One region of the Paenibacillus sp. GXUN7292 genome, then DNA from elsewhere that is predicted to be linked to it. Evidence: riboswitches for the same ligand, from Rfam matches in the RefSeq annotation. Region 1 holds a riboswitch; each other region holds the start of a gene.
The links. Region 1 has a riboswitch for cyclic di-AMP ahead of ACRRU2_RS17465 (KamA family radical SAM protein). Riboswitches for the same ligand answer to the same signal wherever they lie in the genome.
Positions count from the first base shown of each region.

Region 1 (10,133 bases):
TGCTTAAAATAATAGCCTTGCATAATAGAGCAGCCTGCTCTTTTCAAAAACTGCAGCTGGCTTTCATTCTCGACTCCTTCAGCAATGAGCTGAAGCTTTAATTCACTTGCCAAGGTGACGATTGAATTAACAACTGCCTGTTTGGTGGGCGATTCAAAATCCTGCATATATAATCTGTCGATTTTTAGCGTATGAAATGGTATTTGACCAATCGAACCCAAGAACGAATAGCCCGAGCCGAAGTTGTCCATGGAAATACGCACGCCTATTTCTTGAATAGGCTTAAGCTGCTGCAGCACTTCCTCCACGTCGTTATGTACAACTGACTCTATTATTTCCAGCTCCAGCAGCTCTGGCGATAAGCCAGATTGCTGTAAGGATTTGTCCACCATATCCCATAGATTTTTGCTTTCAATAACTTTCAAAGAGAGATTTACAGATACCGAAAGATTACTGTCGCCTTTTGCATTCCACTGCGTGCAATCCATACAAGCCTGCTTCAATACCCATCTTGTTATAGGTACAATCAATCCCGTTTCTTCCGCAATAGGTATAAATTCTGCCGGTGCAATATTGCCGAGCGTTGGATGAGTCCAGCGCAGCAGCGCTTCGAAGCCGATAGGCTTGTTTGTCTCCGCATTCCATTTTGGCTGGTAGTGGATTTTCAATTGATCCAGCACAAAAGAAGTACGCAAGCCCTTTTCAATTTCCATGCGCCTTACTAATTTATGATTCAGTTCTTCATTGTATGAACAGTACTGATTTTTGCCCAACCCTTTGGCGTAGTACATAGCCGTATCCGCAGATTTCAGCAAATCGGTCAAGGTTGTCCCGTGCTCAGGCGAATAGCTGATGCCAATAGATCCCGTTACATACAGCTCATTGCCGATTAACACATACGGTTTGCGTATTTCTTCCAAGATCTGTTCAGCCAATCGCTCTGCGTTGTGATGCTGCTTTTCATTCGTAACCATTAAAAACTCGTCGCCGCCAAGCCTGAAAATATGACTGCTGGCGTTCATAAAGCCGCTAATACGACTGCCGACTTCCTTCACAAGCAAATCGCCAACATCATGCCCCAGCGTATCATTAATCAGCTTAAATTGGTCCAAATCTAGAAAAAGCACAGAAAAGGAATGTTTGGGCTGTATGTCCGTAAAATATTGATTCATCGCATGCCGGTTAGGCAATCCTGTTAAAGGATCGCTATACGCCATCTGTTTCAATATCTTCCTCTCCCAGAACAGGGCGAAGGAAGTTACGACCACTAAGGCAAGCATAACAATACTGACTGCAAAAATAAGAAAAATATCTGTTGAGCTCTGCGGCAGTGAGGCTGCCAATACCGGGTCAATACACCAGAAGGAGCTCGCTTCCATGCCTGTATAGTGCATGCCGCAAATAGCTGTGCCCATGAGAAAAGCAACGAGCCATTTGGTCCATGCCGATTTATGGCGATGGCGAAAACGAATAAAGAAGAACAACGCTGCATACGAGGCCATGACTGCAATAACAGCAGACAAAATAAAGAGCAGCGGATCATATTTAATTTGTAGAAATGCGCTTTGCATCGACGCCATACCCGTATAATGCATCGTTACAATACCAGCGCCCATAATAACTGCAGCCAATGGGAGCGTATATTTACTGCTGGTGCTCCTGTTCGTTATGTAAAAAGCAAACATTGAAGCGCAAATACTGGCTAATAATGATATGATCGTGGTTTGCAAATGGTAATTTACTTGAACTTCCATATGAAAAGCCAGCATTCCGACAAAATGCATGGACCATATGCCAAACCCCATAACTAACCCGGAAACGACAAGCCACCTCCACTGTGCCCGGCCTGTCGTTTTCGATAGCTTATAGGTAAGATTAAGAGCAGAATAAGATGTAAATAATGCAATCATAAAAGATAATAATACTATCCAGTCATTATAACTGCCGTTAATACTGATCATTGATCCCTCCGCAACAACCCGTGCTTCACACTTGTAGTCATACTACCAAGTATTAGTATACCAATTAGCACCAAGGGATTCGACATAAGTTGCAACAATTTTATATTAGATTAAGGTTTTTTTGTACATATTTTGATATAGTTATGGAAAAAGCGATTTCGAAGGGAGTTTATGGAATGAGCAACGAGCAATCGCAGTCCAAAAAAGAGAATCAAGAGGTGGAGGCTGCGAATACAGAAAGATACGCTTACGAAAAAGAACAAGCAGAAAATTCAGCAGCTGTGAGCTCAGGCAACCCGGATGACGCAGAAAATTCAGAGCAAGCGGAGGCTGACGAGCAAGCTTTCAAGGAAGACGATGCAAGTATTGAACAGGAAGCTGCAGCGCACAATAGCGTTCAACAAGCAAATGCTTCATCCGGCTTCACTGCTCCTCCAGCTCCAGTTGTAAAAAAAGGCGGAACTGCCTGGATGATTACGAGCCTGGTGCTTGCTGCCGTACTAGTGTTTGTATTGATCAAGCCGCCGTTTGGCATTAAAAATGAAGCGGTAGCGAAGGTTAACAGCAATACGATTGATAAAGAAAGCTTATATGAGAAAATGCTATTGCTGGCCGGCCCTTCCATTCTTGATACGATGATTAACAACGAGCTTCTTGAGCAGGAGCTTAAAGCAAAAAACATTTCCTTTACAGACCAGGATATCACCGACGAAATTGACGCTATTAAAATGAGCATGGGCGGCGAGGAGCAATTCCAGGAAGCGCTTAAACAAAATAATATTACTATCGAGGCGCTAAGCTTTAATGTTCGTCAGCAAGCTTTGGTCAGAAAGGCACATGAACCGAATACGAAAGTAACGGACAAGGAAATTGAAGAGTTTTATGAGCAGTACAAGGACAGCATTGGCGGTACTGATACAATCAGAGCTTCGCATATTCTAGTTGATACAGAAGAGGAAGCAAAGGAAATTGCTGAGCAGTTGAAAGGCGGAGCAGATTTTGCCGAGCTGGCCAAAGAGAAATCAAAAGACGGCTCCAGCAGCATGGGCGGTGATCTGGGCTACTTCGGGAAAGGACAAATGGTTCCGGAATTTGAAGAGGCAGCATTCGCACTAGAAGTTGATCAAGTAAGCGATATCGTCAAATCTGAATTCGGATATCATATTATTAAGAAAACCGAAGATAAGAAAGGCGCTTCGCTGGACGAGCTCAAAAACCCGATCCGCACTATGCTTATTGGCCAGGAAGCTGCAGCTGAAGAGAGCGGTTTGACTGCAGAGCTCCAAGATAAAGCAAAAATTGAAAACTCACTGGATAAAAATAAAGAAGAAACAGCAGACGCAAAATAATAGGCGACAAGCAGAACCGGCACTTCCTTGGGTAAGGAAGTGCCGGTTCTTAGTAAAATATAGAAAACGGAATATCCCTGGCTGGACGTTCCGTTGTTTCGTGCTTATAAATGCTTGCCCATAATGAATCGAATTGGACACACGTTCCGTTATTTGCCTTAAAACCACCATTTTTTTAATTTCGCGGCCACATGTTCCGCTATTCGGTTCTAAACGGGGCTCTTTCCGCCATTTAATAGCAAATAACGGAACGTCTGTCACTTTACTTCCTCTAAACTGCAATTTTGGGCGAAATAACGGAACGACTGACCGGCTCTGTGAGCAAATCGCTCCCTGCAGCAGTAGGATATAAACAAAATGAGCTGCGCAATCTAGTATATGACTGGCAGCTTTTTTGTTTAAATATGATGATTAGTAGCCTTCTCCGCTTTGACCCTGCACAATCGCAACGCTTGCGCTAGCACCAATGCGGCTCGCGCCTGCCTTAATCATGCGGCAGGTCGTATCATAATCGCGGACTCCGCCAGAGGCTTTGACGCCGATATTAGGACCTACCGTTTGGCGCATCAAAGCAATAGCTTGCTCTGTTGCTCCGCCCTTCCCAAAGCCGGTAGACGTTTTGACAAAGTTGGCCCCTGCACGGACGGACAGCTCGCATGCAGTAACAATTTCTTCGTCAGACAGCATGCCTGATTCCAAAATAACCTTCAGAACGGCCTGATCGCCGCATGCCTGCGCAACTGCAGCAATATCCTGCTCTACTGCTGCAAGCTCTCCAGATCGCAGCAAGCCGATATTCAGCACCATATCAATTTCATTAGCCCCATCCATAATCGCTTGCTTGGCTTCAAATGCCTTGGCAGCCGAGCTGGTCGCCCCCAATGGAAAGCCTACTACAGTTGTAACACCAGTTGAAGTGCCTGACAGCTCCTTGGCTGCCAGCGAAACCCAGCTTGGGTTTACGCAAACTGTAGCAAATTGATACTGCCTGGCATCCTTGCACAGCTCAATAATCTCTTGTTTGGTTGCTTCCGGCTTCAGCAGCGTATGGTCGATCATAGCGGCCAGTTGAGCAGCTGTAAGCTCTCTGTCTTGCTCATGTATATTCATTGCAACATGCCCCTTCCTGCTAATCTGCTTTACAATAGCTATTGTTCATTCATTATAATGCCTGCCTCGTTGAACAACAATAGCTTACTGCAAAGCAGCAGCGGCAGCAGCTTGCGCAAGTCTGCATGAGCAAGTACAGTTCCAGTTACACTGCCTCGATAGCCTCGCTCTCCTGCTCTTCTACTTCCTTCTGCCAATACTTCTCGCTGCCAGGCAAATCGTCAAACCATGACGCCTCTGGCGGACAATCAAGAATCATAAACTGACCGTAATTGCCCTCTCGGGACTGATGATACTTCAAATACGCCTTACCGTTCTCAATCGCCAATATTTCTATTTTGCCTGAAGAATGGCTCATCGATAATCTGACGCGCTTGCCTAGACCTGACGTCTTTGCTTTAGCCTGTTCAACAAGCTGGTATGCTCTTTGCAAAGAAACGACAAAATCACGATTTCCGGCAACAGGGCGGTTAATAAAGAAATAGTAAGGGGTAACGCCGGCCCAGGACAATTGATCCAGCAGCTCGGCAAGTACGTCAGCATCATCGTTTATGCCGCGAATAATAGGGGTTTGATTGACAACAATGGCGCCAGCCTCATGCAGCGCTTGAAAGCCGCGCTTTGCCTCCGGCGTAATTTCTCGTGGGTGGTTGATATGAGCCATGACATAGATTCGCTTCTCAGGCGTAGAATACTGCTTGATCAACTCCAGCAATGCTTCATCCTCATAGATTCGCATCGGATTAAATACCGGCATCTTGGAGCCGAGGCGAATAATTTTGACATGGTCAATCTCTCTCAAGCGTTCAATAATGCTTCTTAACTTAGGTGTTCCAAGTATTAAGCTGTCTCCGCCAGTGAGCAATACATTGTTAATACTCGGATTGGCGGCGATATACTCAATTCCCGGATCGACATTGGATACTGCTTCCTTCACATCATTGCGGAATAAACGTTTGCGGAAGCAATATCTGCAATACGCACCGCATACCTCTGACACAATAAGCAGTGCAGTTGTGCCATACTTATGCTGGCACCCTGGCACGACATAGTTGGCTTCCTCATCAGAAGCGTCCCATCTGCCGTATTCCATCAGCTCTCCCTCGTTCGGTATAACTAACCTGCGAATCGGGTCATCGGGATCATTCCAATCAATGAGCGATAAGTAATAATCATTCACACGAAATGCAAACTTTTCTGTTATCGGCTTTAGTCGCTCTCGTTCACTCTCCGGAATCATTGTGAGACGATCTAAATTCATAACATACTTTGGCTGCGCCATTCAAACCCCTCCTAAAATAAGATTTGATATGCACGCTTCACCAGTGGATGGTCTGACGAAAAACAAAAAATAACCCCGGCCGGCAGGTGCCAGCAAAGCAATAGAGCTTGCAGTCGCGTAGGACTGCTGCTATCACTTTAACAGGGTCATTATGTGTAAGATTATAAATTAAGAAAGCAATGACCCACCCACTGCTGACGAGGTTAGCTGACGGACTCGGGTAAGATGGTCCCCTAAGATTCGCTTCATGCGATCTATTCGCCCCACAAGATTGGTTCCCCCGCTTTCCGATTCGAAAGATCGGAAATTAAGCGTAACTATAGTTTATATGATTGAATGCTTGTTCGTCAACCTCAGGCTGGATATTTTTATTACATTAAGGCTTCCCTGGAGACTGTCGATTAATTGTGGATAAGGCAACAAGCAATAAGAAGGGGTGCCACTGCGATCAAGATTGGGATTCCGACCGCTGTTGTAGTCTAATTTTTCTTAATAAATAAACCCTGCTAAGGATAAAATTGGCCTACAAAGGGGGACGCTGCCGCTTCTCCATTCCCATTCTTGCTCTCTTATGCCCGTAACTCTATTCAGCTTTAGGCTGAAGTTGTACTGCCGCCTGCTTGCCGCTCACTTGTATTCCTGTTTGCTTGCTCCCCGATTCTGCCAGATCCTTTACTAATCTTTCGACAAGCTCCTTCGCTGCCGCTCCCTGCTTGCCGCTAATTTTGACAACCAGCAGTACGGAGTGGCCTGACTCAAGAAGCTTTTGTGCCTGACGGCATTTCGTCTCATAATCATGCTCTTCAATCTCTGGTGACAGACGAAGCTCCTTCACTTTGGCTGGCTTATTGCTTTCCTGCTTTTTCTGCTGATCGCGCTGCTGCTTGGCTTGCCCCTTGGCAACAAGGCGGCAGGGCGGCGGACTGCTCATCAGCGATGTACATACCAGATCTGCGGATTGCTGCTTAGCCATATCAAGTGCATCCTCGCGAGAAACTACGCCTATCTCCTGCCCATCTAATCCAGTCAGCAAAACTTCTGCTGCTTTTATTTTCTCATTCATAATGATTGAACCTGCCACTACTGCCAGCCTCCGTTCTTTATTCGGCTAATAAATGGAGGGTGTCGATTAATTGTGGATAAGGCAATCGTAAGGGATACTGCTACGATCAAGTTTGGGATTCCGACCGCTGTTGTAGTCCAATTTTTTGATGAAATAACCCCTATAAAGGATAAAATTGGTCTACAAAGGCGGACGCTGCCGCTTCTCCATTCCCAATCTTGCTCTTCGTTCCCCTTTCTTATTGCTTATCATTAGTTGCCCACAATTAATCGATCCCCTCAAAAGTCGATTTAAACCATATGCCTGCTATAAAAACAATTTCAAACAAACAGAGTAGCGCAAACAACAATAAAAATGCGGCTAGAAGGCATTTACCGCTCATTTTTATCCATTTCATCATTGCAGCCCCTCCTGCATACGTTCAAGAAATTATTTACTTTATGTAATAATAAGTCAACTTTCATACAAAAGTAACCTTAGCTTACTTAAATAGTGAAGAAGTCCCAAGCATTACTCTGCCTGGGACTTCTTCAATCTGTTTGATTCATATTAGGCTCGCCGCAATTAGATGATTACAGCATTTCCTTTCGAAGCTCAGCTCCAGACTTAGGCGACAAATAGCCTAGCGGAATATCAAAGATCGTCTTAGCGCCTCTTTGACCCTCTTCAGCAAGCTTATAGGCTGCTCTTGCACATGCTACTACAACACTCGCTGTAAACTCAGGATTACTGTCCAGCTTCAAACCGAATTCTATAATTTGCGTATTGCCTGTTCCTGTTTTGCCGCTGCGAAGCACCATGCCGCCATGAGGCATTGCAGAATGCTCAGCTTTCAGCTCGTCTTCTGTAATAAAGTGTACCGTTGTATCGTAGTCAGCGAAATAATTCGGCATCGTTTTGATTTCATTTGCGATTGCCGTCTCATCAGCGCCTTCTTCCTTCACAACATAACAAACACGGATATGCTTCTCGCGAGTATCCAGCTCAGGATTTTCTCCAGCGCGTACTCTCTCGACAGCATCTTCACTTGGGATCGTGTACTGCACGCCATTTTTGACGCCATTCACACGGCGAATCGCATCGGAATGACCTTGGCTCACACCTTTGCCCCAGAACGTATACTCCTTGCCTTCTGGCAATACCGCTTCGCCAAGCAGGCGATTCAAGGAAAACAATCCTGGATCCCAACCGGTGGAGATTACTCCAATCTTGCCGCTTGCAACCGCAGCTTCGTTAATAGAATCGTAATATTCCGGAATTCGCGCATGGCGGTCAAAGCTGTCCACCGTATGAAACATTTTTACGAATTGCGGGCCTTGCTCAGGCAAATCAGTAGCCGAACCGCCGCACAAAATCATAACATCAATTTCATTGGTAAACTTTTCTGCGTCATCTATCGTATATGCTTTTGTCGTTGAAGTAATAGTAGCCGGGTCGCGTCTCGTAAAGATAGCCTTCAGCTCCATATCGGGGCTTTGTGCGATTGCAAGCTCTACTCCACGGCCCAGATTGCCATAGCCTACTATTCCAATCTTAATTTTTTTTTTCAATCTAACATCATCCTTCATTATGACGGTTATTAGATCCAGCCGCGTGCTTCCATTGCAGATGCAATGCGCTTGATAGAAATCATATACGCAGCAGTTCTGAAGTCAGTTTTGAATTCATTTGCCATATCGCGAACTGCTTCATAGGAAATAATCATATTTGTTTTTAGACGATCCAATACTTCTGCTTCGCTCCAGTAGTAGTGCTGAAGATTTTGTACCCACTCGAAATAGGAAACGGTAACTCCGCCTGCATTAGCAAGAATATCTGGGATAACTGTAATATCTTTGCTGAATAGGATGCGATCTGCTTCAGGGGTAGTTGGTCCATTAGCGGCTTCTGCGATGATTTTTGCTTTAATGTTGTCTGCATTAGCTGCCGTAATGACATTCTCTAGAGCGGCTGGTACGAGGATGTCTACTTCTAGTTCAAGCAATTCTTGGTTTGTAATGATATGGGATTGGCCATATTCTGCAATGGAGGAATTGTCTTTCAAATTACCTACAACCTCAAGATCAAGGCCATTTGCATCATAGATACCGCATTTCGAATCACTTACTGCTACAACCTTGCAGCCTGCTTCGCTTAGCAAGCGCGCTGCAATTCTTCCCGCGTTTCCGTACCCTTGAATAGCAACTGTCGCGTTCTCAACCGGCAATCCTTTGTCCTCTAGTGCTGCAAGAATCGTGTACACACAGCCTTGAGCTGTTGCTTCATTACGACCCTTAGAGCCACCGACAATTAGCGGCTTGCCTGTAATAACGCCAGGTGAATAAGTGCCTTTCAACCTGCTGTACGTGTCCATCATCCAGCCCATGATTTGCGGGGTAGTGTACACATCTGGTGCAGGTATATCTTTGTCCGGTCCAACGAAGTCTACAATTGCTTCCATAAATCCTCTACTAATCCGTTCAACTTCAGCTTTGCTGTAATCATGAGGATCACAAATTACGCCGCCTTTGCCACCGCCATACGGCAAACCTACTACACCACACTTAAAGCTCATCCACATCGACAAAGCTTTCACTTCATCAAGTGTAACTCCCGGGTGGAATCGAATTCCTCCCTTTGTAGGTCCGATCGCATCATTGTGCTGCGCTCGAAAGCCTTCAAAAACTTTAACCGAACCGTCATCCATTTTTACTGGAAAGCTTACCGAAAGCACACGCTTTGGATGCTTCAATAAATTAGTGACATGCTCCGGCAGTTGCAACAGCTTTGCGGCTGCATCAACCTGCTGTTGAGCGATCTCATAAGGGTTTAAATTCTCTTTAACCGTAGTTGCTGTCATACCGTTTCAGTCCTTCTTTTTAAAGTTCGACTCGAGGCAGTAGCCGATTTAATAATTTTAACCTGTCATATCTTATTTTGAAAGGATTTTTTCACAAAAAAATGTGTATATTTTTAGGAATTTGTCCAATTGTCATTAATATGTCTTTAATTTTAACCAGATTTTATAAAATATCCGCCCTGCTTTAAGCTTGCCTAGATGTTGTGTCTTCCTCTTAAACAGCAACCCGATCTTGTAGTAAACAAGACATAATAAGCACAGGCTTACCCTTTCTAGACACTCGAATAAGCAGGGTGGACTGGAAATAATTACATTACTTGCGGTGCATTTTGAATTGCAAAAATAGCTCGTTATAGTGCGACAGCATTTTAGCGCCCAAATTGTTATAAACCTCAAGCCGCGCCGTTAATTCCTCATCCGGATAAAAGCGCTCATCTCCTGAAATATCTTCGGGCAACAGCTCCAGAGCAGCTTTATTAGGCGTAGAATAGCCGACATACTCTGCATTTTGCGCAGCGACCTCGGGATC
Region 1 is NZ_JBOZWO010000021.1:81,189-91,321, forward strand. It holds gene ACRRU2_RS17445 (bifunctional diguanylate cyclase/phosphodiesterase) at 1-1,961, opposite strand, end outside; gene ACRRU2_RS17450 (peptidylprolyl isomerase) at 2,138-3,310, shown strand; gene deoC (deoxyribose-phosphate aldolase) at 3,722-4,420, opposite strand; gene ACRRU2_RS17460 (hypothetical protein) at 4,459-4,617, opposite strand; gene ACRRU2_RS17465 (KamA family radical SAM protein) at 4,566-5,702, opposite strand; cyclic di-AMP (ydaO/yuaA leader) riboswitch at 5,881-6,026, opposite strand; gene infC (translation initiation factor IF-3) at 6,286-6,765, opposite strand; gene ACRRU2_RS17475 (hypothetical protein) at 7,031-7,165, opposite strand; gene ACRRU2_RS17480 (diaminopimelate dehydrogenase) at 7,338-8,315, opposite strand; gene ACRRU2_RS17485 (Glu/Leu/Phe/Val family dehydrogenase) at 8,345-9,604, opposite strand; gene ACRRU2_RS17490 (ABC transporter substrate-binding protein) at 9,918-10,133, opposite strand, start outside.

Region 2 (10,133 bases), on a different contig from region 1:
TGCTGCCTGCCATTGAAATCACTCCATTTATAATTAATTTATAATTAATTTATCTATTAGGTATAGTTTAATTGTATAATTGCAATAAATGAAATAGATAATTTAAACATTTGTCATAGAGAGGACTTATGCCAAGGATGATACACAGCGAGTGGTACCGTATTTTTTTGTATGCAGCCCAATCTGGCAACCTGACGAAAGCGGGCCAACTGCTCCATATGACTCAGCCTTCGGTGAGCTATGCCATTAAACAGCTGGAAGAAGCGCTAGGCATCACACTGTTTGATAGGCTGTCCAAGGGTGTGCGGCTGACCCCGGAGGGAGAACAGCTTTATGAGCACGTACAGCTTGCCTTCGCTCAGCTGGAGTTGGCAGAGCAGCAAGTGCAGGAGCTGAAGCAATTTAAGGCAGGACAAATTCGAATAGGCGCCAATGGCGCTATAACTAAAAATATATTGCTGCCCAAGCTGGATCAATTCCATGCCGAATACCCACAAATACGGATAAAGCTTGTTCAAGACAAGACAAGCCTTATCGTCAAGCATATGAAGCAGGGTGTGATAGACATCGGCTTTATTCATCTGCCTCTGCAGGACAGCGAGCTTGTTATTAAAAAGATTTCACCGTTAAAAAATTGCTTTGTAGTAGGCAAAAGATACGAGCAGCTAGCTGCACAAATAGTATCCGCTGAACAGCTGCTCAATATCCCGCTGCTGATGCTGTCTGCCGGCAGCTCCACCCGCTCCTTTGTCGAGCAGTGGTTCAGCATGCAGGGCTATACCGCCCACGCCGATATTGAGCTGAACAGTCTGGAGATGCTCGCTGCCTTTGCCGAGCGCGGCTATGGCGCTGCCTTTGTGCCAAAATCGTTTGTCGAAGAAGAGCTGGAAAAGGGCTCGCTGCTGGAACTTCGAACAAGCGTGCCGCTGCCGGATAGAGAGCTTGGCATTGCGGTCAGAAAAGACAGCTCTCTATCACTGCCGACAGCCAAATTTTTAGAGCTATTTATTAGCTGAATGCAAAAAACCGCCTTCCTCATAGATGCGCTTGTGCATCAAGAGGAAGACGGTAGTGGTTGCAATAAACGATTTTACGATACAATAGCGCGCACTGCCTCGATAAACTTTGTCATTTCTTCATCCGTACCTATGCTGACACGAAGGAAATTATCGATGCGCGGCTGGTTAAAATAGCGTACGAGCACCCCTTGCTCTCTCAGCTCGGTGAACAGCTTCTGAGCAGGCACTTCAGGATGCGACACAAAGACGAAATTTGCTTTTGAATCCGTTACATGGAAGCCAAGCGCCTGCAGCTGCTTCATCGTCCATGCTCGGGTAGCGATTACTTTGGCAGCCATCTCCTCAAAATACGCCTTGTCCTCAAATGCAGCAATGGCGCCTGCTAGCGCAACGCGGTCAAGCGTATAGGAATTAAAGGAGTTTTTCAAGCGATCGAGCCCTTGAATAAGCTCCTCGCTGCCGTAAGCAACGCCAACTCGCAGCCCCGCCAGTGAACGGGACTTGGACAGCGTCTGGATAACAAGCAAATTGTTATATTCATTAATAAGCGAAACAGCCGTCTCGCCGCCAAAATCAATATAGGCCTCATCGATGATTACAACATGCTCAGGGTTATTGTTAAGAATAGTGCGAATATCAGATAGCTCCAGTAGCTTTGCTGTAGGGGCATTAGGATTAGGTATAATAATACCGCCATGATCGCCTTGGAATTGCCCAATCGGCACATTTAATTGTCCGTCAAGCGGAATAAGCTTCGCCTCAAGACTGCACAGCTTTGCGTAAACCTTGTAGAAGCTATAAGTAATGTCAGGGAACAGCACCGGCTTTGCAGGGTTGAAAAACGCAGCAAATGCCAAGGCTAATATCTCGTCAGAACCGTTGCCGACGAAGGTTTGCTTCGGTGATACGTTATAATAACGCGCAGCTGCCTCGACCAACGCCTCGCAGGTCGGATCGGGATACAATCTCAAATCAGCATTTACAGCCTCGCGCATAGCTTGTACAGCCTTAGGAGACGGCGGATATGGATTTTCATTCGTGTTCAGCTTAATATATGACTTATCCTTCGGTTGTTCGCCAGGCACATACGGCTCTAGCGAATGTGCTAATGGACTCCAAAATTTACTCATCTTCCTTCTTCCCTTCCTCTGCAGCAATCCAATAATCAATTCAACTGTTTCTATTAACTATTGCAGTATTTTTGTATAAGTGAATAAAGCCAGCCGTAAGCCCGCAAAGCCAAGCAAGGCGCCGATTGTATTTAATATAATATCATCTACATCAAAGCTGCCTACACGAAGCAGCATCTGCAACAGCTCTACGCCAAACAACAGCAGCACACAAGCGATAAGCAGCGGCCAGAAACGATAGAAGCTGCGGTTAAGCAGCGGCAAGAAAACCCCTATCGGAATAAATAATATAATGTTGCCCAACAAATTTTCTATCCAAATATTCGCATTCATTCGATGTCTGTTCAATATAAAATGTTTGATTGTATCAAAAGGCACGAGATTATAAGAATAGCCGCTGCCAAAATATTGGGATCGGATAAATAGCAGCTTAATCATAACTAAAGCATAGATTAGCGCAACACATAAAATAGCAATATTAAGCAGCCGCGAAGGCAGTAATGATCGCTTGAACACTGCAGCTTCCCCCATTCGTCCATCAGCTAACGCTTCGCGGGAGGGTGTCGATTAATTGTGGATAGGGCAACAAGCAATCGAAAGGGATGCTACTAGGATCAAGTTTGGGATTCCGACCGCTGTTGTAGTCCAATTTTTTGATGAAATAACCCCTGTAAATGATAAAATTGGCCTACAAAGGCGGACGCTGCCGCTTCTCCATTCCCAATCTTGCTCTTCGTTCCCCTTTCTTATTGCTTAACAATAGTTGCCCACAATTAATCGACATTCTCCGCAAATACTCTAGCTTTGCAAATAAAGAGTGACGATTAACTCTCCAGCAAGCATGTGTACAAACAGACAGCCCGCCATTCATATTATATTCAGGCAGGCTGTCTGACTATGGTACAGTATAAATCTGCTTAAGCCTTCTTCGGATCGAAGGAGCTTTTCAGTGAGACAATACGGTTGAATACAAGCTGATCATCAGTGGAATCCTTCGTATCCACATTGAAATAGCCGTGCCGGAAAAATTGAAACTTATCCCCGCCCTCGGCATCCTTCATGTTTTCTTCAACAAATCCATTTAACACTTGCATCGAATTCGGATTAATCCGCTCCAGGAATGGCTTCTCTTCGCCTTCCTCCTCGCCGACAAACAGCGGCTCGATTAAACGGAATTGGGCCGGAACCGCTTGCGAAGCTTCTACCCAGTGGATCGTGCCTTTTACCTTGCGCTCTGTAAATCCGGAGCCACTCTTCGTACGCGGATCATAGGTGCAGCGAAGCTCAACGACATTGCCCGCTTCATCTTTAATTACTTCCTGACAGGTAATGAAGTAGGCATGCTTCAGACGAACCTCATTGCCAGGGAATAAGCGGAAATATTTGTTCGGAGGATTTTCCATAAAATCATCCTGCTCGATATATATTTCGCGGGAGAACGGAATTTGACGGCTGCCCATTTCTTCATTTTCGGCGTTGTTTTCCGCTTCCAGCCACTCAACCTGTCCTTCCGGATAGTTTGTAATAACAACCTTAAGAGGATCCAGTACCGCCATCGTACGAGGCGCCCTCAGCTTCAGGTCCTCGCGAATAAAAAACTCCAGATTGCGCTCGTCCACTACGCTGTTGTTTTTGGAAACACCGATTTCGCGGCAGAAGGTGCGGAATGCCTCCGGCGTGTAGCCTCTGCGGCGCATGCCGCCAATTGTCGGCATACGGGGATCGTCCCAGCCCGTCACAACGCCTTCATCTACCAGACGCTTTAAATTGCGCTTGCTCATAACGGTATTTGTCACATTCAAGCGGGCAAACTCATACTGGCGCGGCGTAGAATCCATTTCACATTGCTCAACAACCCATTCGTACAAAGGACGGTGATCCTCAAATTCCAGCGTACAGATCGAATGCGTAATATTCTCAATCGCATCGCTTAGCGGATGCGCAAAGTCATACATCGGATAAACGCACCAAGCATCGCCTGTACGATGATGGTGAGCATGGGAGATGCGATATAGAACAGGATCTCGCATCGTTATATTTGGCGATGCCATGTCAATTTTGGCACGCAGCACACGGGAGCCGTCCGGAAACTCTCCTGCGCGCATCCGTGCGAACAAATCCAAATTCTCCTCCGCGCTGCGCTCGCGATAAGGGCTGTTTTGGCCAGGCTCTGTCAGCGTGCCCCGTGTTTCCCTCATCTGCTCGGCCGTCAGATCGCAGACATAAGCCTTGCCTTTATTAATCAATAGGATGGCACGATTGTACATTTCCTCGAAATAATCGGAAGCAAAATGCAGCTCCTCCCAATCAAAGCCGAGCCAATGCACATCCTCTTTAATTGCCTCTACGAATTCTGTATCTTCTTTGAGAGGGTTAGTATCATCAAAACGCAAATGCGTTCTACCATTAAATTCGTCTGCCAGCTCAAAATTCAAACAAATGGACTTGGCGTGGCCTATATGCAAATAGCCGTTCGGCTCAGGCGGGAAACGAGTCACGATTTCCTGCACTCGGCCGCTCTTTAAATCTTCTATTACAATGTTTTTAATAAAGTTTGAAGATGCTGTCTTATTGTCCGCTACATTCTCCATTGCGACCAACCTTTCCCACGTATACTTATATCCTCTTATGATACACAATTGCGCATAAAATTACACGCTGAATCGTGCTGAATCGGTATTTTGTTTATGAAAAAAACACATTTTTCATTAATATCTTCTCATTTTCACCATCTAGCAGCAATTTGCAAGTATTATATTGTTTGTGGAGCAAGATATCCTTATTGTTCCAATCTTCAACCAACTACATTTTATGACTCGAAAGATGAGAATTATTAAAAGTAGTAAGGTTGTGAAGGATTTAATCGGTTATTACCGAAATATAGCATGTACATTTTTTAAAAATTTGCCTAATTCCCTAACGGGAAACGGGGGAACCATTTTGGGTGAATTGACTTCAGATTGCATGGGCTGCCTAAAGCGCTACCAATCTTGGGGAGTCATAGGGGACCTTCAACCGAACCCCACAGCTAACCTCGTAGGCACCGGAAGGAGTTTCATCATTGAAGAAGATTACAGCAACAATTCTAGGTCTTGTGCTTTTGCTAACGTTTTCAGCTAGCGAAGCATTCGCAGCATCAAAGATGGACGGCATTATCGATGATCTAATCGGAACAAAGTACAGATACGGCGGTACAACTACAAGCGGCTTCGACTGCTCCGGGTTTACCAAGTTTGTATTTGCTAAGATGGATATCGAACTGTCGCGTTCTTCCACAAGCCAAGCTACTGAAGGCGTTAAAGTAGCAAAAGCTGATCTTATTGCAGGCGATCTTGTATTTTTTGATACAAGCGGATCTAACAATGGCGGTATTACACATGTAGGCATCTATGTTGGAGACGGCAAATTTGCTCATGCGTCAACCTCCAGAGGCGTTATTATTGATAATCTTAATTCAAACTACTACAAACCGCGTTATGTTACAGCGCGTCGTATCATGAGTGATGAATCACATTCTACTTACGCTGCGAAATAGAATCAAGGAGAAACCGTGTATCCTCTTAATCAAAGGACGCACGGTTTTTTATTTATTGCTCTTGATTAACTAACCGACACTGGTTTGGACGCGGGCCCTCTTGCCTGCTTTACGCCTAATATGATCCATATGATAAGCAAAGAAAGCAGTATAATGACGAGTGCAGCCAAATACCATAATGTAGCCGAAATCGTATACTGGTCCATAAACCAGCCAGTTATACGAGGAAATACAGCCCCTCCTATACCGCCGCATGCCACCAAAATGCTCGTTGTCCTCTCTGTCGTTCCAGGCAGCAAACTATTGGCATACACAAGGCCAATCCCAAACAATCCCGCAAAAAACAAGCCGCTAAGCGCGATAAAGACCAGCATTAACAAATATGTATCGAATAATGTCATTAAACAAAACACAATAGCGGAAGCTGCCGTTGCAATCAGCAAATACTTCGTATAGCCCATGCGATCAGCGAGTATGCCTGCAAAAATGCGGCCTATAGCAACTGTTCCCCAAAACACGCTTAGCGTTGAAGCTGCCGCTACCTCAGACGCCTGAGTATGCTCAATTAGAATGGCCGGCAAATAGTTAGAAAAGCTCATCTCCATGCCGACATAGAACATAAAGAACAAAGCCGCCAGTGCAAGAAAGGGAAGCATGCGCTTCGAATAACCCCAGACGATCGCCTTGCCGTGTTCTGCTGTGTTCTGCTTTCTTTCCCGTGCCTTCTCCAGGCTTCTTTGCGCGGACAATTCATCGTCCAGCTTGCCAAAGGACAGGGTCAGCCATAAAACAAAAATAATACCTGACATAGCCGCTAATATTGGAAAGGACAGCTGCCAAATGTTCTGCTGGATCAAATATGCTGCCGTTAGCGGAATAACAAGCGCCCCGATGCCAAAGAAGGTTTCCAGCCTGCTCATGGCAGCAGCAGTTCCTTCCTTGTGCAATTCAATAATCATCGCGCCGACAATCGCTTCTGTCATGCCAAAGCCCAATCCTGCCAAAGGCGCCACAGCCAGCATCCAGCCCCATGGAAGCAGCAAACTGTAAGCCGCTTCACTGAGGGTGAGCATACCGATAGCGAACATTACGGTTGTGCGCTTTCCAAATCTTGCAGATATAGCCGGCGTGAATAATACACCTACTAAAAAGCCAAGAAATTGATTCATAATCCATTGACCGCCATCTTTGTAGGACAGCCCATAATGCTCGATCAGCTGTTCAAGAATGGAGCCGCCGATAATATGGGCGACTCCAATAAGCAAGTAGGAAAAACAGCCGAGCCAAAGTAATTTTTTCATAATCTGTATTGCTCCTTAATTCTTCGCACTTGCTACTATTATATATGATCTCTTATATTAGCCTGACCAGCTGAATAAGAGTATCGTCCTGTGTCACCTCTATGACATGATGCTTTGGATTGTACACGACCATGCCTCTGCCCACGGCGATTGACCGCTGCTCTCCCAAACCAAAGAAAATATCGTCTGCAAGAGCCTCCATCACCTCTGTTTGCTCTTCCAGCGATAGCGAAGACCAATCATCAGGCTCCATCTCGAAAAATGTATAGCATTGTTCAATTTCAGATACGGCAAATGTCAGCTCTTTCAAAATATCCGCGTACTCTCTAGCATGTCTTACACCCATTTTGCAACAATCTCCTTATATTTGCTCATTATTTTGATCTTCCTGTCGTTTACTCTAATCTCAGAATACCCTTTTGACGATAATAATAGAAGTAGATAAATGTCGAAAATGTATTAGATGGGGTGCATGATGAAAAATTCAACGATTATTGGTCTCATTCTTGGATTAGTTGCTGTGTTAGGCGGTATGGTGTTAAAGGGTGCCAAACTTTCCTTTCTTCTTAATCCAGCAGCGTTCTCAATCATTATTCTAGGTACAATAGCAGCGGTCATGATCGCCTTCCCAATGTCCGAGCTTTCCAAGGTAGGCAAGCTGTTTAAAATAGTATTTACTGAGCAGCCGCTGCCGCCTCGCGAGCAGCTTATCGGCCAATTTATGGAATGGGCTTCAATTACACGCCGCGAAGGATTATTGGCACTCGAGGCCAAGGTAGATGAAATCGAAGATTCCTTTCTTCGCAACGGTATGCGCATGATTATAGACGGCAACGATCAGGATCTTGTCCGCGATGTATTATTAGAAGATATATCAGCTACAGAAGAAAGACACAAAACCGGGGCATTAATTTTTACACAAGCGGGCACATACGCTCCTACCCTTGGGGTTTTGGGCGCCGTTGTCGGACTTGTAGCAGCTCTTGCTGATATGAGCGATATGAACAAGCTGGCCTACGCCATTGCCGGCGCATTTATCGCTACCCTGCTTGGTATCTTTACAGGTTATGTATTATGGCATCCGATTGCTAACAAGCTAAAGCGTAAATCCAAACAAGAAATTCAAGTTAAGCTCATGATGCTAGAAGGCTTGCTGGCTATCCAGTCAGGAGTATCTACAATTGCCATCAACCAGAAATTATCCGTTTTCCTCACTCCGACAGAGCGTCAAAAACTAAGAGAAAAGGAGGAACGCGGCGGTGAAGAAAAAGCGTAGGCACGAAGATCATGAAGAGCATATTGACGAATCCTGGCTCATTCCCTATGCTGACCTGCTTACCTTATTGCTAGCCCTTTTCATTGTGTTATATTCCATGAACAGCGTCGATGTGAAGAAATTCGAGGAAATGTCCCGCGCCTTCAGCATCGCTCTTAATCAAGGCAGCGGCGTGCTCGATATGCCATCGATCGTTGAGAAAGGGCCTAACACTGAAAAGGTTCCTAAAAATAAGGATAAAAACAATCCGCAGCAAAATGAAAACAACTCCTTAGAGGATATCATGAAGCAGGAGCAGGCAGAATTTCAAAACCTTAAAAAACAGATTGATGAATATATCGACAAAAATGGGCTGACAAGCGATCTGGAAACGAAGCTCAATATGTCTCAATTGCTTATAACGATTAGCGACAACGCACTGTTCGCTCCTGCCCAGGCAACGGTCAAGCCTGAAGCAAAGGATTTGGCCATTGCGATCAGCAAAATGCTTGAGCAATATCCTAATTACGAAATTATCGTCTCTGGTCATACTGACGATACGCCAATCAATAATGCTTATTTCAAATCAAATTGGGATTTAAGCGCCATGCGTGCCATCCGCTTCATGGATGTCATGCTGGAAAATAAAAATATCGGACCGGACCGCTTCAGCGCTATCGGCTTTGGAGAATACCGCCCAATCGCGCCTAACGATTCAGTAGATAACAAAGCTAAAAACAGACGTGTAGAAGTAGCTATAATTCATACGTATGTCGATACTGCCAATGCACAGACGCTGTCAACCAAGGACAGTTCTCAATAGCTTTTAATGCTTTAATTAATAAATTCTTATATTTGAACAAAAGGGGCGTCCCCGTCATGTTTATGACATTTGGGACAGCCCCTTTTCCAGCGCAGCATGCCTCTAGCTTAGACCAGCTGTTATTGCGGGTTATAACTTAGTGTTTTAAATAGCTCCGTGCGTTCTTGCTCTGTTAAATCTCTCCACTTGCCGACTGCCAGTCCGCCCAGCTCAATATTCATAATACGAACACGCTGCAAACGTCTTACATGATAGCCAAAGGCTTGGCACATTCTGCGAATTTGCCTGTTGCGGCCTTCGGTCAAAATGATACGGAATACACGATTCGTTACTTGTGTAACCTGGCAAGGAAGAGTAAGGCTGCCCAATATATGAACGCCTTCCGACATGCCTTTGACGAAGGAAGGTGTAATGGGCTTGTCCACAGTCACAATATACTCCTTCTCATGCTTGCCCTCCGAGCGCAATATCGGATTGACAACATCTCCATCATTAGTAAGCAGGATTAAGCCTTCGGAATCTTTATCCAATCTGCCTATTGGAAAAATACGTTCCGTATGGCCTATAAAATCTACAATATTGCCTTCTATATGCGCCTCTGAAGTGCTCGTAATACCGACAGGCTTGTTAAGCATAATGTACACATGGTTTCTTTGAGCGCCTATGCGCTTTCCATCAATCCGAACGTCATCCCCCGGCTCAGCTTGGCTGCCTAACTGCGCTACAGCGCCGTTTATCGTTACACGGCCGCTATCTACAAGCTTATCGGCTTCACGCCGCGAGCAAAAGCCGGTCTCGCTTATAAATTTATTAATTCTCATTGATGTCTCTCCTCGCTCCATAAAGCATTTGCCATTTGTTCCATACGGTTTGTTCCCGCTACTACGGTCAGGCCATTACGCTGCTCTAAAGCAGAATATAGCATCGCCGCCGCTATTGTCCTACCTTCAATCGGCTTATAGCGGCTCAACTTCCCTTTAAATAGAAAGGAAAGATTGCGTGTCATGGAAGCTGCCAGCTCCTCGCCGCGCCTATGCTCTTCACGCATGCCTATTATGAGTGATGGCTGA
Region 2 is NZ_JBOZWO010000033.1:45,490-55,622, forward strand. It holds gene aroC (chorismate synthase) at 1-13, opposite strand, end outside; gene ACRRU2_RS21725 (LysR family transcriptional regulator) at 129-1,016, shown strand; gene hisC (histidinol-phosphate transaminase) at 1,091-2,149, opposite strand; gene ACRRU2_RS21735 (VanZ family protein) at 2,207-2,665, opposite strand; gene ACRRU2_RS21740 (glutamine--tRNA ligase/YqeY domain fusion protein) at 3,067-4,740, opposite strand; cyclic di-AMP (ydaO/yuaA leader) riboswitch at 5,045-5,207, shown strand; gene ACRRU2_RS21745 (C40 family peptidase) at 5,211-5,684, shown strand; gene ACRRU2_RS21750 (MFS transporter) at 5,750-6,985, opposite strand; gene ACRRU2_RS21755 (hypothetical protein) at 7,038-7,331, opposite strand; gene motA (flagellar motor stator protein MotA) at 7,461-8,261, shown strand; gene motB (flagellar motor protein MotB) at 8,245-9,063, shown strand; gene rluF (23S rRNA pseudouridine(2604) synthase RluF) at 9,183-9,884, opposite strand; gene ACRRU2_RS21775 (SDR family oxidoreductase) at 9,881-10,133, opposite strand, start outside.
Region 2: linked by a shared signal. The riboswitch ahead of ACRRU2_RS21745 (C40 family peptidase) and the one ahead of ACRRU2_RS17465 (KamA family radical SAM protein) in region 1 are both predicted to bind cyclic di-AMP.

Region 3 (10,133 bases), on a different contig from region 1:
TTGACAAGCTTCAAATTATGATCAAATGAAAAGTTCGCATTTGCAGCATCTGTCGTTTCATCCGCTATCGTTAGCGGCGCAGTGAATACGACCTCAAAAGCTACTTTATTAAGCGCCTTGATCGATACGATCTCAGCATCAGCTGATCGGATCGCTTTTTGCGACAATACGAGAAGCTGCGCTGTTTGGCCGCGCGTAAGCTTTTTGTCGTTTATTTGAAGACCATCCATCCAATATTGGACCGATTTTACATCTCGCTGCAGCGCTTTGGCGACGAAGGATGCGGCATCTGCAATTTCAGCAGGCTTGTTAGGCTGAAAATCCTTCGTATTTTCTATCAGTCCAGCGGCTGCCGCTGTTTCTACATAAGAGGTATACCATTTTTCCTTCTTGCCTTCATTTTGTTTCGCAGCGCCATCCTTGTCGAGCTCAAGCGCAAGCACAATCATTTTAACCAGTTCGGCATTGGTAACGTGCTTCTCTGCACGCATTGTTCCGTCATCATAGCCTTTAAGCACTTGTTGGCTTACCAGCTGCTGGATTGCTTGGTCAACCTGCTGGTTGAAATATGAAGCCGCCGGCTGTGTGATGCTGGTTGTCGACAGCGATGCCGCCTTGACGTTCTGGATGGGCAGCAATGCGCCTCCGCTTATAAGTACTGACAGAGCTACGATAGCTGCTTTTTGATTCATCATCTTCATTGCTCATCTTCCTTTTCTTTTAGAGTGTGTTTCGTTCATAAATCAATCTTAAACGACAGCTCTAAACGGGCCGAAAAGAAAGTATAAACATTTTATAAATGGCGGCATAACTTTGTACAAAGCGGAGCGCTGCAGCTTGCGGCAATCCATCGCATTCAGACTGTAAAGCGGTAGCCGGCTCCCCAGACTGTTTCGATAAATTGCGGATTGGAGGGATCGGCTTCAATTTTTTCGCGAATCCGCGAAATATGAACCGTTACGGTAGCGATATCGCCATTGGATTCCAGTCCCCAAAGCCTTTCAAACAGCTGGTCCTTGCTGAATACACGGTTTGGATGTGTAGCCATAAATACAAGCACTTCAAATTCCTTGGCTGTAAGCATAACCTCCTTGTCATGCACGAATACGCGATGGGAGGACGGCTGAATGTTCAGCTCGCGAATTTGTATACTGTCTGATTCTTTGGGCTGCTTGCCAATCATAAATCGTTCATAACGAGCCAGATGTGCTTTTGCTCTGGCCACCAGCTCATTAGGACTGAACGGCTTGGTTACAAAATCGTCTGCGCCCAGACCGAAGCCGCGGATTTTGTCCAGCTCTTCTTTTTTGGCAGATACGATAAGAATTGGCACATCAAGCTTTCCTCTAATCGTCTTGCATATTTCAAAACCATCCATCCCCGGCAGCTGGAGATCGAGAATAATCAAATCGAATTGACCGCTTAACGCTCTTTCAAGCCCCGTGTTGCCGTCAAGACTAATTTCCGCCTCGTAGCCATGCAATGCAAAATAGTCTTTTTGCAGCTCAGCAATATAAGGGTCGTCCTCTATTATCAAAATCTGCTTCATCTGCTATCACCGACGATCTATTGATATTTTTAAAGTAAAGGTAATGCGTGTTCCTCGTCCAAGCTGGCTGCTTGCCCAAATCGTCCCGCCGTGGCCTTCAATAATTTGCTCTGCAATGGCAAGCCCAAGACCACTTCCGCTGGCTGTGCTTTGATTGCGGGAAGGCTCAGCCCGATAAAAACGCTCGAAAATATGAGGCAGGGAATGCTGATCAATGCCAGGTCCGTTGTCTTCTACATATATAATAGCCTGCTCTTCTTGGCGTCCTAGTCCAATTGTAATTTTTTTCGGAGGCTGCACCATATATTTGATGCTATTATCGAGCAAATTAATAACAACGCGCTTCAGCTTCTCACGGTCAGCGAGTACGAATAGCGGCCCTTGTAAGGCTTCATCCCACCGCAGCTCTACCTGATGGTTATCAAATTCAATAGCCATTTCATCCGCGATATGATGCAGGAAAGGGCTAAGCTCCAGCTGCTCAAAAGAAAAAGGCTCTTTCTTGAGGTCCAGCTTGGAATAGAACAGAAGCTCGTCGACTAGCCGTTCCATATCGGTAGCGCGAGTATGAATCGCGCGAACATATTGCTGCAGCTTTTCCTCCGTATTCGTCACGCCATCGCGAATGCCTTCAGAATAGCCTTTGATTGTTGTTATAGGCGTACGCAAATCATGAGAAATGTTGGAGAGCAGCTGCTTGCGGTTTTCTTCGTAGCGAAGCTGCAGCTGGATCGAGTCGTAAAGCTTCTGCCGCATTTGATCAAAGGTTTGCACTAATTGCCCAACCTCATCCTTGGAGCCGGATTTTAGCTGGAAGGTCAAATCGCCGCTTTTAATATGCTCAGCCGATTGTCTTAGCTCGTCGAGCGGCTTAACAATTTTGCGTGTAACATACCGATAAAGCAGGAAGCCTGTAAGCAATAATATAATAATAAATATGCCAATCAGCAAAGGAAGCAGAGTACGCACCATTTCAGCAAAAGGACTTCTTTCACGAATGACAAAAATGCTGCCTTTATCGCCTGTTTCAGGAGAAAAGTGAAAATCAAATTTTGAATAGGAGAAAAAGCGGCTGCCGATATTCATCGTGTTGCGAATCGTATTGTTGCCCATATCATACTTTGGCAAAATAGATAAAAGATCAACCCCTTCAAGCGCTGGAGCGACAAAAAGAAGCTGGTCGTTTTCACGAATTACGAGCGAGGCCTGCACCATTTTCAACTGAAAATTGTATTCCTCCAGCAGCACTTGATTTTTCAATTGAAGGGGGTCATGCTTTGCTAAATATTTAAGATCAAGAAATAAGCTCTCTTCTTCCTCCGACAAAGGATGCAGCGAATAATGAATCGTATAAAAGCTGCGAATGCTGCGGAAATCACCAGTTACGGCAACAGAGAGCAGATAGGCGGACAGTATGAATAAAATGACGGATACGATTACGACGGAAGTAAAAGAGAGCAGCAGTCTAAAGCGTATGGACAAGTTGTCACCACCACTTTCATTAATATAGGCTCTTGTTGCCTCATTATGCTATTCGCCGCCGGCTGCTTCCAATGCCTGCACCATTTCGCTATAGCCTAACCGCTTGGCATGCTGCAGCGGAGTAACACCTTCAGAGTCGGCTATATTGACATCAGCACCATACTCGATCAGCAAATTCACAATTTGCTGATGTCTGGTTCCGCCATTGCCGAGCAGAACAGCTTCCAGCAGCGCTGTCCAGCCCAGATTGTTAATATGATCAATATTGACATCAGACGTTTTTAGCAGCTCCTTGACGATATCGACATGACCGCGATCAGCGGCAGGGATTAAAGCTGTACCGCCAAAGCGGTTTGTCAGCTTTGTATCTGCTCCTACGGCAATAGCTGCGCGCACGAAATCAAGCAAGCCCTCAGCGCCGGCATAAAGAAGCGGATTATCGGAGCGATTATCGCGAATATTAATATCAGCGCCTTTATCGATAAGCCATTGGAACAAATCTAGCTCGTTCGTATGGACAGCGATCATGGCAGCCGTTCTGCCGCGGTTGTCAACAGCGTTGATATTTGCGCCTTGCTCAAGCAGCGCCGCCATTTCTTCTTTTTTGTTATGCTCTGCGGCCTGCAAAAATTCAATGTTTAATTTATCCATATTCTCCTCCAATGCCTGTTCTGTTTTTTGTGAATTCTTTTTATTATTATTTTGATTGAAGTTGGTTTGACAGCCTGATTGCGTAAGCAGCACCAGTCCTATAATAAGTATTATTGTTGTTCGCAGCATCGCTTATCCGTCCTCCTGTCCTCGTATTATAGCAGGTAAAATTTTGTTATTATTTCATCATAGCAAAAAAAAATAAATAGTCCGCAAACATGATATTAAAAAAGTATAAACAAAAAGGAGCATGCTGCCCGCTGTGGACAACCTGCTCCTTGCTGCTTAAAATGATATGCAAACATAAATGCTTATAAATTTTTCTTTTTCAAAAGCTGTTATTCGACACCATCCCGAAAATGCTTGACGTAATTCTTATCGCCAATATGCTTCAAATCATCAATCGTATTTTCCAGGGTAGTAATAAGCTGTTCTTTCATATGCCGGATGGTTTCGTAAAAAAGAATCTCCTGCTCGCCGACAGGCTTGCTGCCATAAATAGCTTGAACGGCAACCAGCTTGCGGTGCTGATCCTCGAATTGCTCCAATGATTCATATACATGCTTGGCATATAGAGCAATATCTTTGTTTTTATAAGGAATTTCACTTTGCAAATGCTCGATTCGGTTATGCATCATGGACATCACGCGCCTTTCAACTCGATTTTTAGCTTTAGCTGAAGGAACAGTCAGGTCTATGTTTTCATCATAACAATCATCCTCTCTCTGCAACGCTTACGGAGTTAGCTGACGGATTAGGGCAGTGAGATTGCCCCTCCCATAACTTGCCTTCCTTGATTCTGGCAAGCATGCAGGATTCACCCCGGTAGATAATGGCGGACACCGGATGGTGCAAGCTGTTATCGGATGGTTCCTCCGTTCCTGTACAGGATTCAGCGGTTAGGAGTAAAATTGTGAACATGGTTTGAATCGCTTTTGAAGATAAATTGTATGATACGCTTGCTTGTAAAAGTTGTAAAATAACAAAAAAAGTCATAGCTTTGCATGGAGCAGCATTTGCTTGTAATGTAACCGTAAAGACAAGCTATTTTCTTAATTTTTTAAAAGAATAGTCCCGTATGCTTTCATTTTCATTTTTTCGCCTATAAAATGATGGATAAATTACCTTAGATAAACTGCAAGGGAGATGTAACATGTTTGATCCAACTGTATTTGATAATTTAAAAATAGCTTTCGAAAACGAACTGTATGATTTGGATAATTTGAATCAGTACATTTTAGTTTCCGATCGAAAGGATACGGTCGAGCTGTCGGTGATGGGACGCGAGTTCAAGCTCAAATTTCATCTGGTCAAGCAGCCTAATATTAGTGCAGAGGTTAGGCTGCATGCTTCTCTGAATAATTTGGCTGCGGAAATATTGGAGCAGGAGGGTGCCAATCCTGGTTGTTCCTTGTCGATTTATTTTTATTTGACGATTATGGATGAACAGACAGCGTGCAGCCAAATAGAAAAGATTTTGCGGGAAATTTGGGATCCGGCTGTAACTTTGCGGCAAACGCTAAGTTATACATACGGTACACAAACCGCAGGCTGGAGCAATGTTGTCGAATTGAACTTTATTAGACAGATTAATGAAGAGCAGATGGGCGATATTTCAGAGCTGGTGCAATATATGCTTGAATCGTTAGAAAAGCTTGATGCTAATACTATTAATTTATAAGCTGCTATAGATTTGATATTCGCCTATAAGTTCGTTAATATAGAAATAGAACATAGAAGATGGAGGTTTAAATTATGTATCGTACAGTGGCAGATTTTATAGAAGAATGGTCAGCTTCGGCTGCAGGCACGCTTTCTGTGTTTCAAGCAATTTCCGACGATAAAATGGATGTTGCAATAGCGGAAGGACATAATTCCCTTGGCTGGCTGGCTTGGCATTTGGTAGGCTCCGCAGGCGTGTTTGGCCAACTATCTGGGTTGGATGTGCCGGGTCTAGGCAAAGGAACTCCAGTACCGGCTTCGATGACTGAGGTTATCGCCAAGTATAATGAAGTAATTGCGGCATACAGTGAGGCTGTGAAGAGCTTGACGGATGAGCAATTGCTTGAGGAAATCAATGGCTTTGGCAACCCTCTTCCGCGCGGCAAGTTTTTGCGTATTATGGTTGATCACCAGACACACCACAGAGGTCAAATGACGGTGCTGCTGCGTCAGGCAGGCTTGCCTGTTCCAGGTGTCATGGGACCGACTAAAGAAATGCAATAATCTTTACAATAATCTTTAATCTGCTCAATGTTTAATGATAATAAGCAGTCTGTTTGCCGCAATCGAGATGATTGCTGCGCACAGGCTGCTTTTTTTGAATGGATCCTGATGATGCGGACACTGATGACCATGAGCGCTCATTATTTGCCAACTTCCACGTTCTAGCGGACAGAATTGAGACTGTCGATTCATTGTGGAAAGTTGCAACAAGCAATAGAAAGGGGGCACTGCGATCAAGATTGGGATTCCGACCGCTGTTGTACGCCAGTCCCAATCTTGCTCACAGATGGTCACACGTTCCGTTATTTGCTCAAAAAACGCTATTTTCTCAATTTCGCGGTCACTCATTCCGCTATACGGCTCCAGATGGGGCACTTTTTGCGATTTATGGATCAATAACGGAACGTCTGTCACCTTACCTTCTCAAAACTACGATTTTAGGCGTAATAACGGAACGACTGACCATCTAGCGAAGTTGTCGATTCCTTGCAGAATGAAGATGCTTGGCTTTTTTCAAATATAGGAAAGTATAAGTTTTCAACTATAAATCAATTTTTCAATTGGCTCTGTCTATTAAGAAATTGATTTCAACCTGTTTCCTATATTTCATCGGTAAACCGCCTCCTTCATCTAAGCAAAGGACGGCTAAGCCGTTTATCCTCAGTGAATGGTTACTGCACTGTCCAATTATAATTTTGCTTTTGCCAAAATTTAAATTAGTATGATGAATAGTATTGTTTTTAATGAGCGGTGTGTTACTTTTTCGGTACTTTATCGTTACTATTTGCAGGGAGGAGGAGCGAGGATGAACGATCCTTTTATAGTGATGTATGATCGTTATTTTGACGATATTTATCGCTTTGTCTGGTATAAGACGGGAAACAAATGGGATACGGATGATCTCGTCGCAGATATATTCAGAAAAGCTCTGCAAAGCTTTGATACGGTAAGGCTGAAGGAGGAGCAGCAGAAGCGCTGGCTTGTTGCGATAGCCCGCAATACGGTTATTGATTACTACCGCAGGCGCAAGGAAGTTGTATACGGGCACGACCCTGAGGTTTTCGGATATGTGCAAACGGCGGAGCTGCTGGATTCGATTGATTTGCGGCAGGATTGCCTGAAGCTGTCTCTTCAGTCGCTTACTGTCGAGGAGCAGGAAATTATTAATTTAAAGTATATGACAGGCTTAAAGTATGCGGAGATTGGCGAAATAGTGGGAAAGGCGGAGGCCTGGCTCAAAATGAAGATGCATCGGATGAAGCAAAAGCTGGCCAAGTTCATCACGGAATGTATGGAGGTGCAGCAATGAATGATAAGCAGTGGGAGGAGTATATGGAGGAAGTAAAGTCAAAGCTTCCTGTAAATCAGCAGCTGAAGGATGAGCTCAGGCAATCGCTTATAAAGCAGCGGGGCAGACGGGGCTTTCGATATTGGAAGCCTGTTAGCCTGGTATCAGCTTTGCTTGCCGTCGTAATATTCAGTATGGTGTGGCTTGGCAGCCCTTCCGTACAAAAAATCGAGGCGAGCTCGCTTCATTTTAATCAATCCTTCTCTTCATTGGAGCAGCTTGGGGAAGAAATAAGCTCAGGCATTGCGGAGTATAAAGGTGTCATTTATGTGCCTATGCAGGAGAAGGGATTATACAAATATGATCATAAAAGCTATTCAAAGCTAATAGACGGCAATATTACGTTTACTCGTGTTTCTCCTGATGGCACTAAGCTAGTTTATGTGCAGGACGGCAGCCTGTATTTATTTTATATTAAAAATAACAGCAGCGAGCTGCTGCTGGAGAAGGCTAGCGCCGACGAGCCGCTGAGTGCTCCGGCATGGTCTGAAGCAGGCACGCATATCCTATTTGCCCGTGCTGGAGAAGTTGCCGAAATCAGCTTAAAAGCCAAAACGGTTAACCCGATTGCAGAAGGGGCATATCCTGCTTATTTGGATGGCAGAAAGAAGGTTATTTTTGAGCGCGATGGACAAATCATTGAAAGAGTATTAAGCAGCGGCAACGAGCAGGTACGTACTAGCGGCAAGTATCCAGCTGTATCGCCTGACGGCTCGTATATTGCTTTTATTCAAACGGATGAAGCTGCGCAGATGGAGGATGTATGGATTGCCGATTCAGATTGGCAGACGAGAAAGCAGGTAAGCCGCAACCAGATGTCGGATGCCTGGGATAGAAAGACAGGGGAAATGATAGAAGGAAAGCAGCAGCCTAAATATACGTTCGAAGAGCCTGTATGGAGCAGCGACAGCGACAGGCTGATGCTCTATAAAGTGTTCCATACGAATGTGGTATGGAAGAAGCTTACGCAATTTTCAGTTTCGGAAAAACCAGCCTCTCCAGAGGAGGTTGTAGCCGGATCAATCGAAGCTTTGATTTATCGGGATGAGGATTTCGCCCATAGCTTTTTTAGCTATGATCCAGGTTATTTGAAGGGTACGAGCCCGCGCCAGGTAGGCTATCGTATTTTGGGAAGCGGGATGGAAAACGGCAAACGTTATGTGGATGCAGAAACTTATCTGTCTTATCAAGATCCGTATTATCAAATTGATACGACTCGTTACTTGCTGTCTGAAACGGATAGAGGCTACTTGATTGATGAGATGGTGGAAATAAGCAGTCAGGTTGTTCAGCTTTCAGCAGAAGGAGTCGAGCTAATTACTGATGATGGTGCAGGAGAGAATCTGTTTGCTTTGCCTTCTATCCCATCTGAGGAGGGGTGGAATAATGGCGAAGTCCATAGTTTGGTGTATATGACTGAAACTAGAACGCTGTATTTTACCATGGACCGGAAGCAAGGGGATCGCTATAAGTTGATGTTGTTTAAGTATGAGCGGGACAGCGGCAAGTTCGAAGAGTTAATTGAACTGGGTGCGGAGCAGCATTCCAGCTTAATGATTGCCGATCCTGGTCAAACCTATATTGCAGTTGAGATGGAAGTTAATGGACGCAATGATGTCGTTGTGTATGATGCAGAAAAGCGAAGCCTTACAACGATGTCCGAGCATGTATTAGGCGAGCAGCCGCTAGAGCTGCATACGCGTTTCTGGAAGGAAGGCGAATTGACTTACTATGCGGCAATGGACAACAGAGATGTATTTTTCCGATACAAGCCAATGTCGAAGTAAGGCAAGAGGTTCAAGCGGTGCAGGGATAGTTTCTGCATCGCTTTTTTGAATTTCGGTCTTCTGCATAAATTTTGAAAAGTAGGGAACCGGGAGCGGTTGAGCGAAGTCTATATGAGTAGGAGGTGACATTTAGATGCACGATTTGCATTATCAATATGTATCTCAGCTTAGTCCGGAAGATATGAGAGCAATTATGGAGCAATATGGGGATGATGTATGGCAGTATGCTTATTTTCTTACTAAAAAGCCGGATATGGCTGATGATATTGCGCAAGAGGTATTTATAAAAGTTTATCAGTCCATTCATGCATTTCGTGGCGAATCTTCTCTGAAAACATGGCTGCTTAAAATAACGAAAAATACATCGATTTCACTTATGAAGCGGGCGTATTTCAAATATCATGTGCTTACTCATTTCATTAAGCCTGCTGGCGAGCACCCTTCGGCGGAAGCAAGCGTAATGGAGAAGGATTTTACGAATAGCGTTTGGGCACAGGTAATGAAGCTGTCGAGCAAATACCGCGAAGCTATCGTACTAAGCGCTCATTATGAGATGTCAACGGAGGAAATAGCCGATATGCTGCAAATTTCGGTAAATACCGTAAAGAGCAGGCTGCATAGAGCGCGCAAAGAGCTGCGAATAAGGATGAAAGGAGAGTAAATGATGACTATTATAGACAAAGAGCAGGATCGCATCAATAGAATGCTAAAAGAAAGACCTTTCCGCAAACGGCAATTTGATCAAAAGCTGCAGCAGCAGGTGCTTCAGGCGATATCAGAGCCAAAGCGGCGAACAAAGCGGACTCGTGGTTGGCTTGCACCCGTCATGCTCGCTTTAATATGTGTAGCGGGTATAGGCCTGTTAGCTTCGCCGCTAAATCTCGGCAAAGGCCCGCAGCAGCCGGGAACGATTACAGCTCCGCCAAGCACAAGCCCGGAAGTTACTCCAACCCCAACAGTGAATGAACAGGACAATGAGCAAACTTTAGCGCAAACTGACAATGGACAATATCGGCTTTATGTAGATCCTCGCGCTGAAACTGACGGTCACTACACTGAAATTGCCATTGCCCGCGGTGATGAACAGGTT
Region 3 is NZ_JBOZWO010000011.1:142,627-152,759, forward strand. It holds gene ACRRU2_RS11875 (S-layer homology domain-containing protein) at 1-701, opposite strand, end outside; gene ACRRU2_RS11880 (response regulator transcription factor) at 857-1,549, opposite strand; gene ACRRU2_RS11885 (sensor histidine kinase) at 1,556-3,031, opposite strand; gene ACRRU2_RS11890 (ankyrin repeat domain-containing protein) at 3,080-3,811, opposite strand; gene ACRRU2_RS11895 (hypothetical protein) at 4,021-4,320, opposite strand; cyclic di-AMP (ydaO/yuaA leader) riboswitch at 4,399-4,590, opposite strand; gene ACRRU2_RS11900 (hypothetical protein) at 4,836-5,363, shown strand; gene ACRRU2_RS11905 (DinB family protein) at 5,438-5,908, shown strand; gene ACRRU2_RS11910 (RNA polymerase sigma factor) at 6,714-7,217, shown strand; gene ACRRU2_RS11915 (TolB family protein) at 7,214-9,043, shown strand; gene ACRRU2_RS11920 (RNA polymerase sigma factor) at 9,177-9,704, shown strand; gene ACRRU2_RS11925 (hypothetical protein) at 9,705-10,133, shown strand, end outside.
Region 3: linked by a shared signal. The riboswitch ahead of ACRRU2_RS11895 (hypothetical protein) and the one ahead of ACRRU2_RS17465 (KamA family radical SAM protein) in region 1 are both predicted to bind cyclic di-AMP.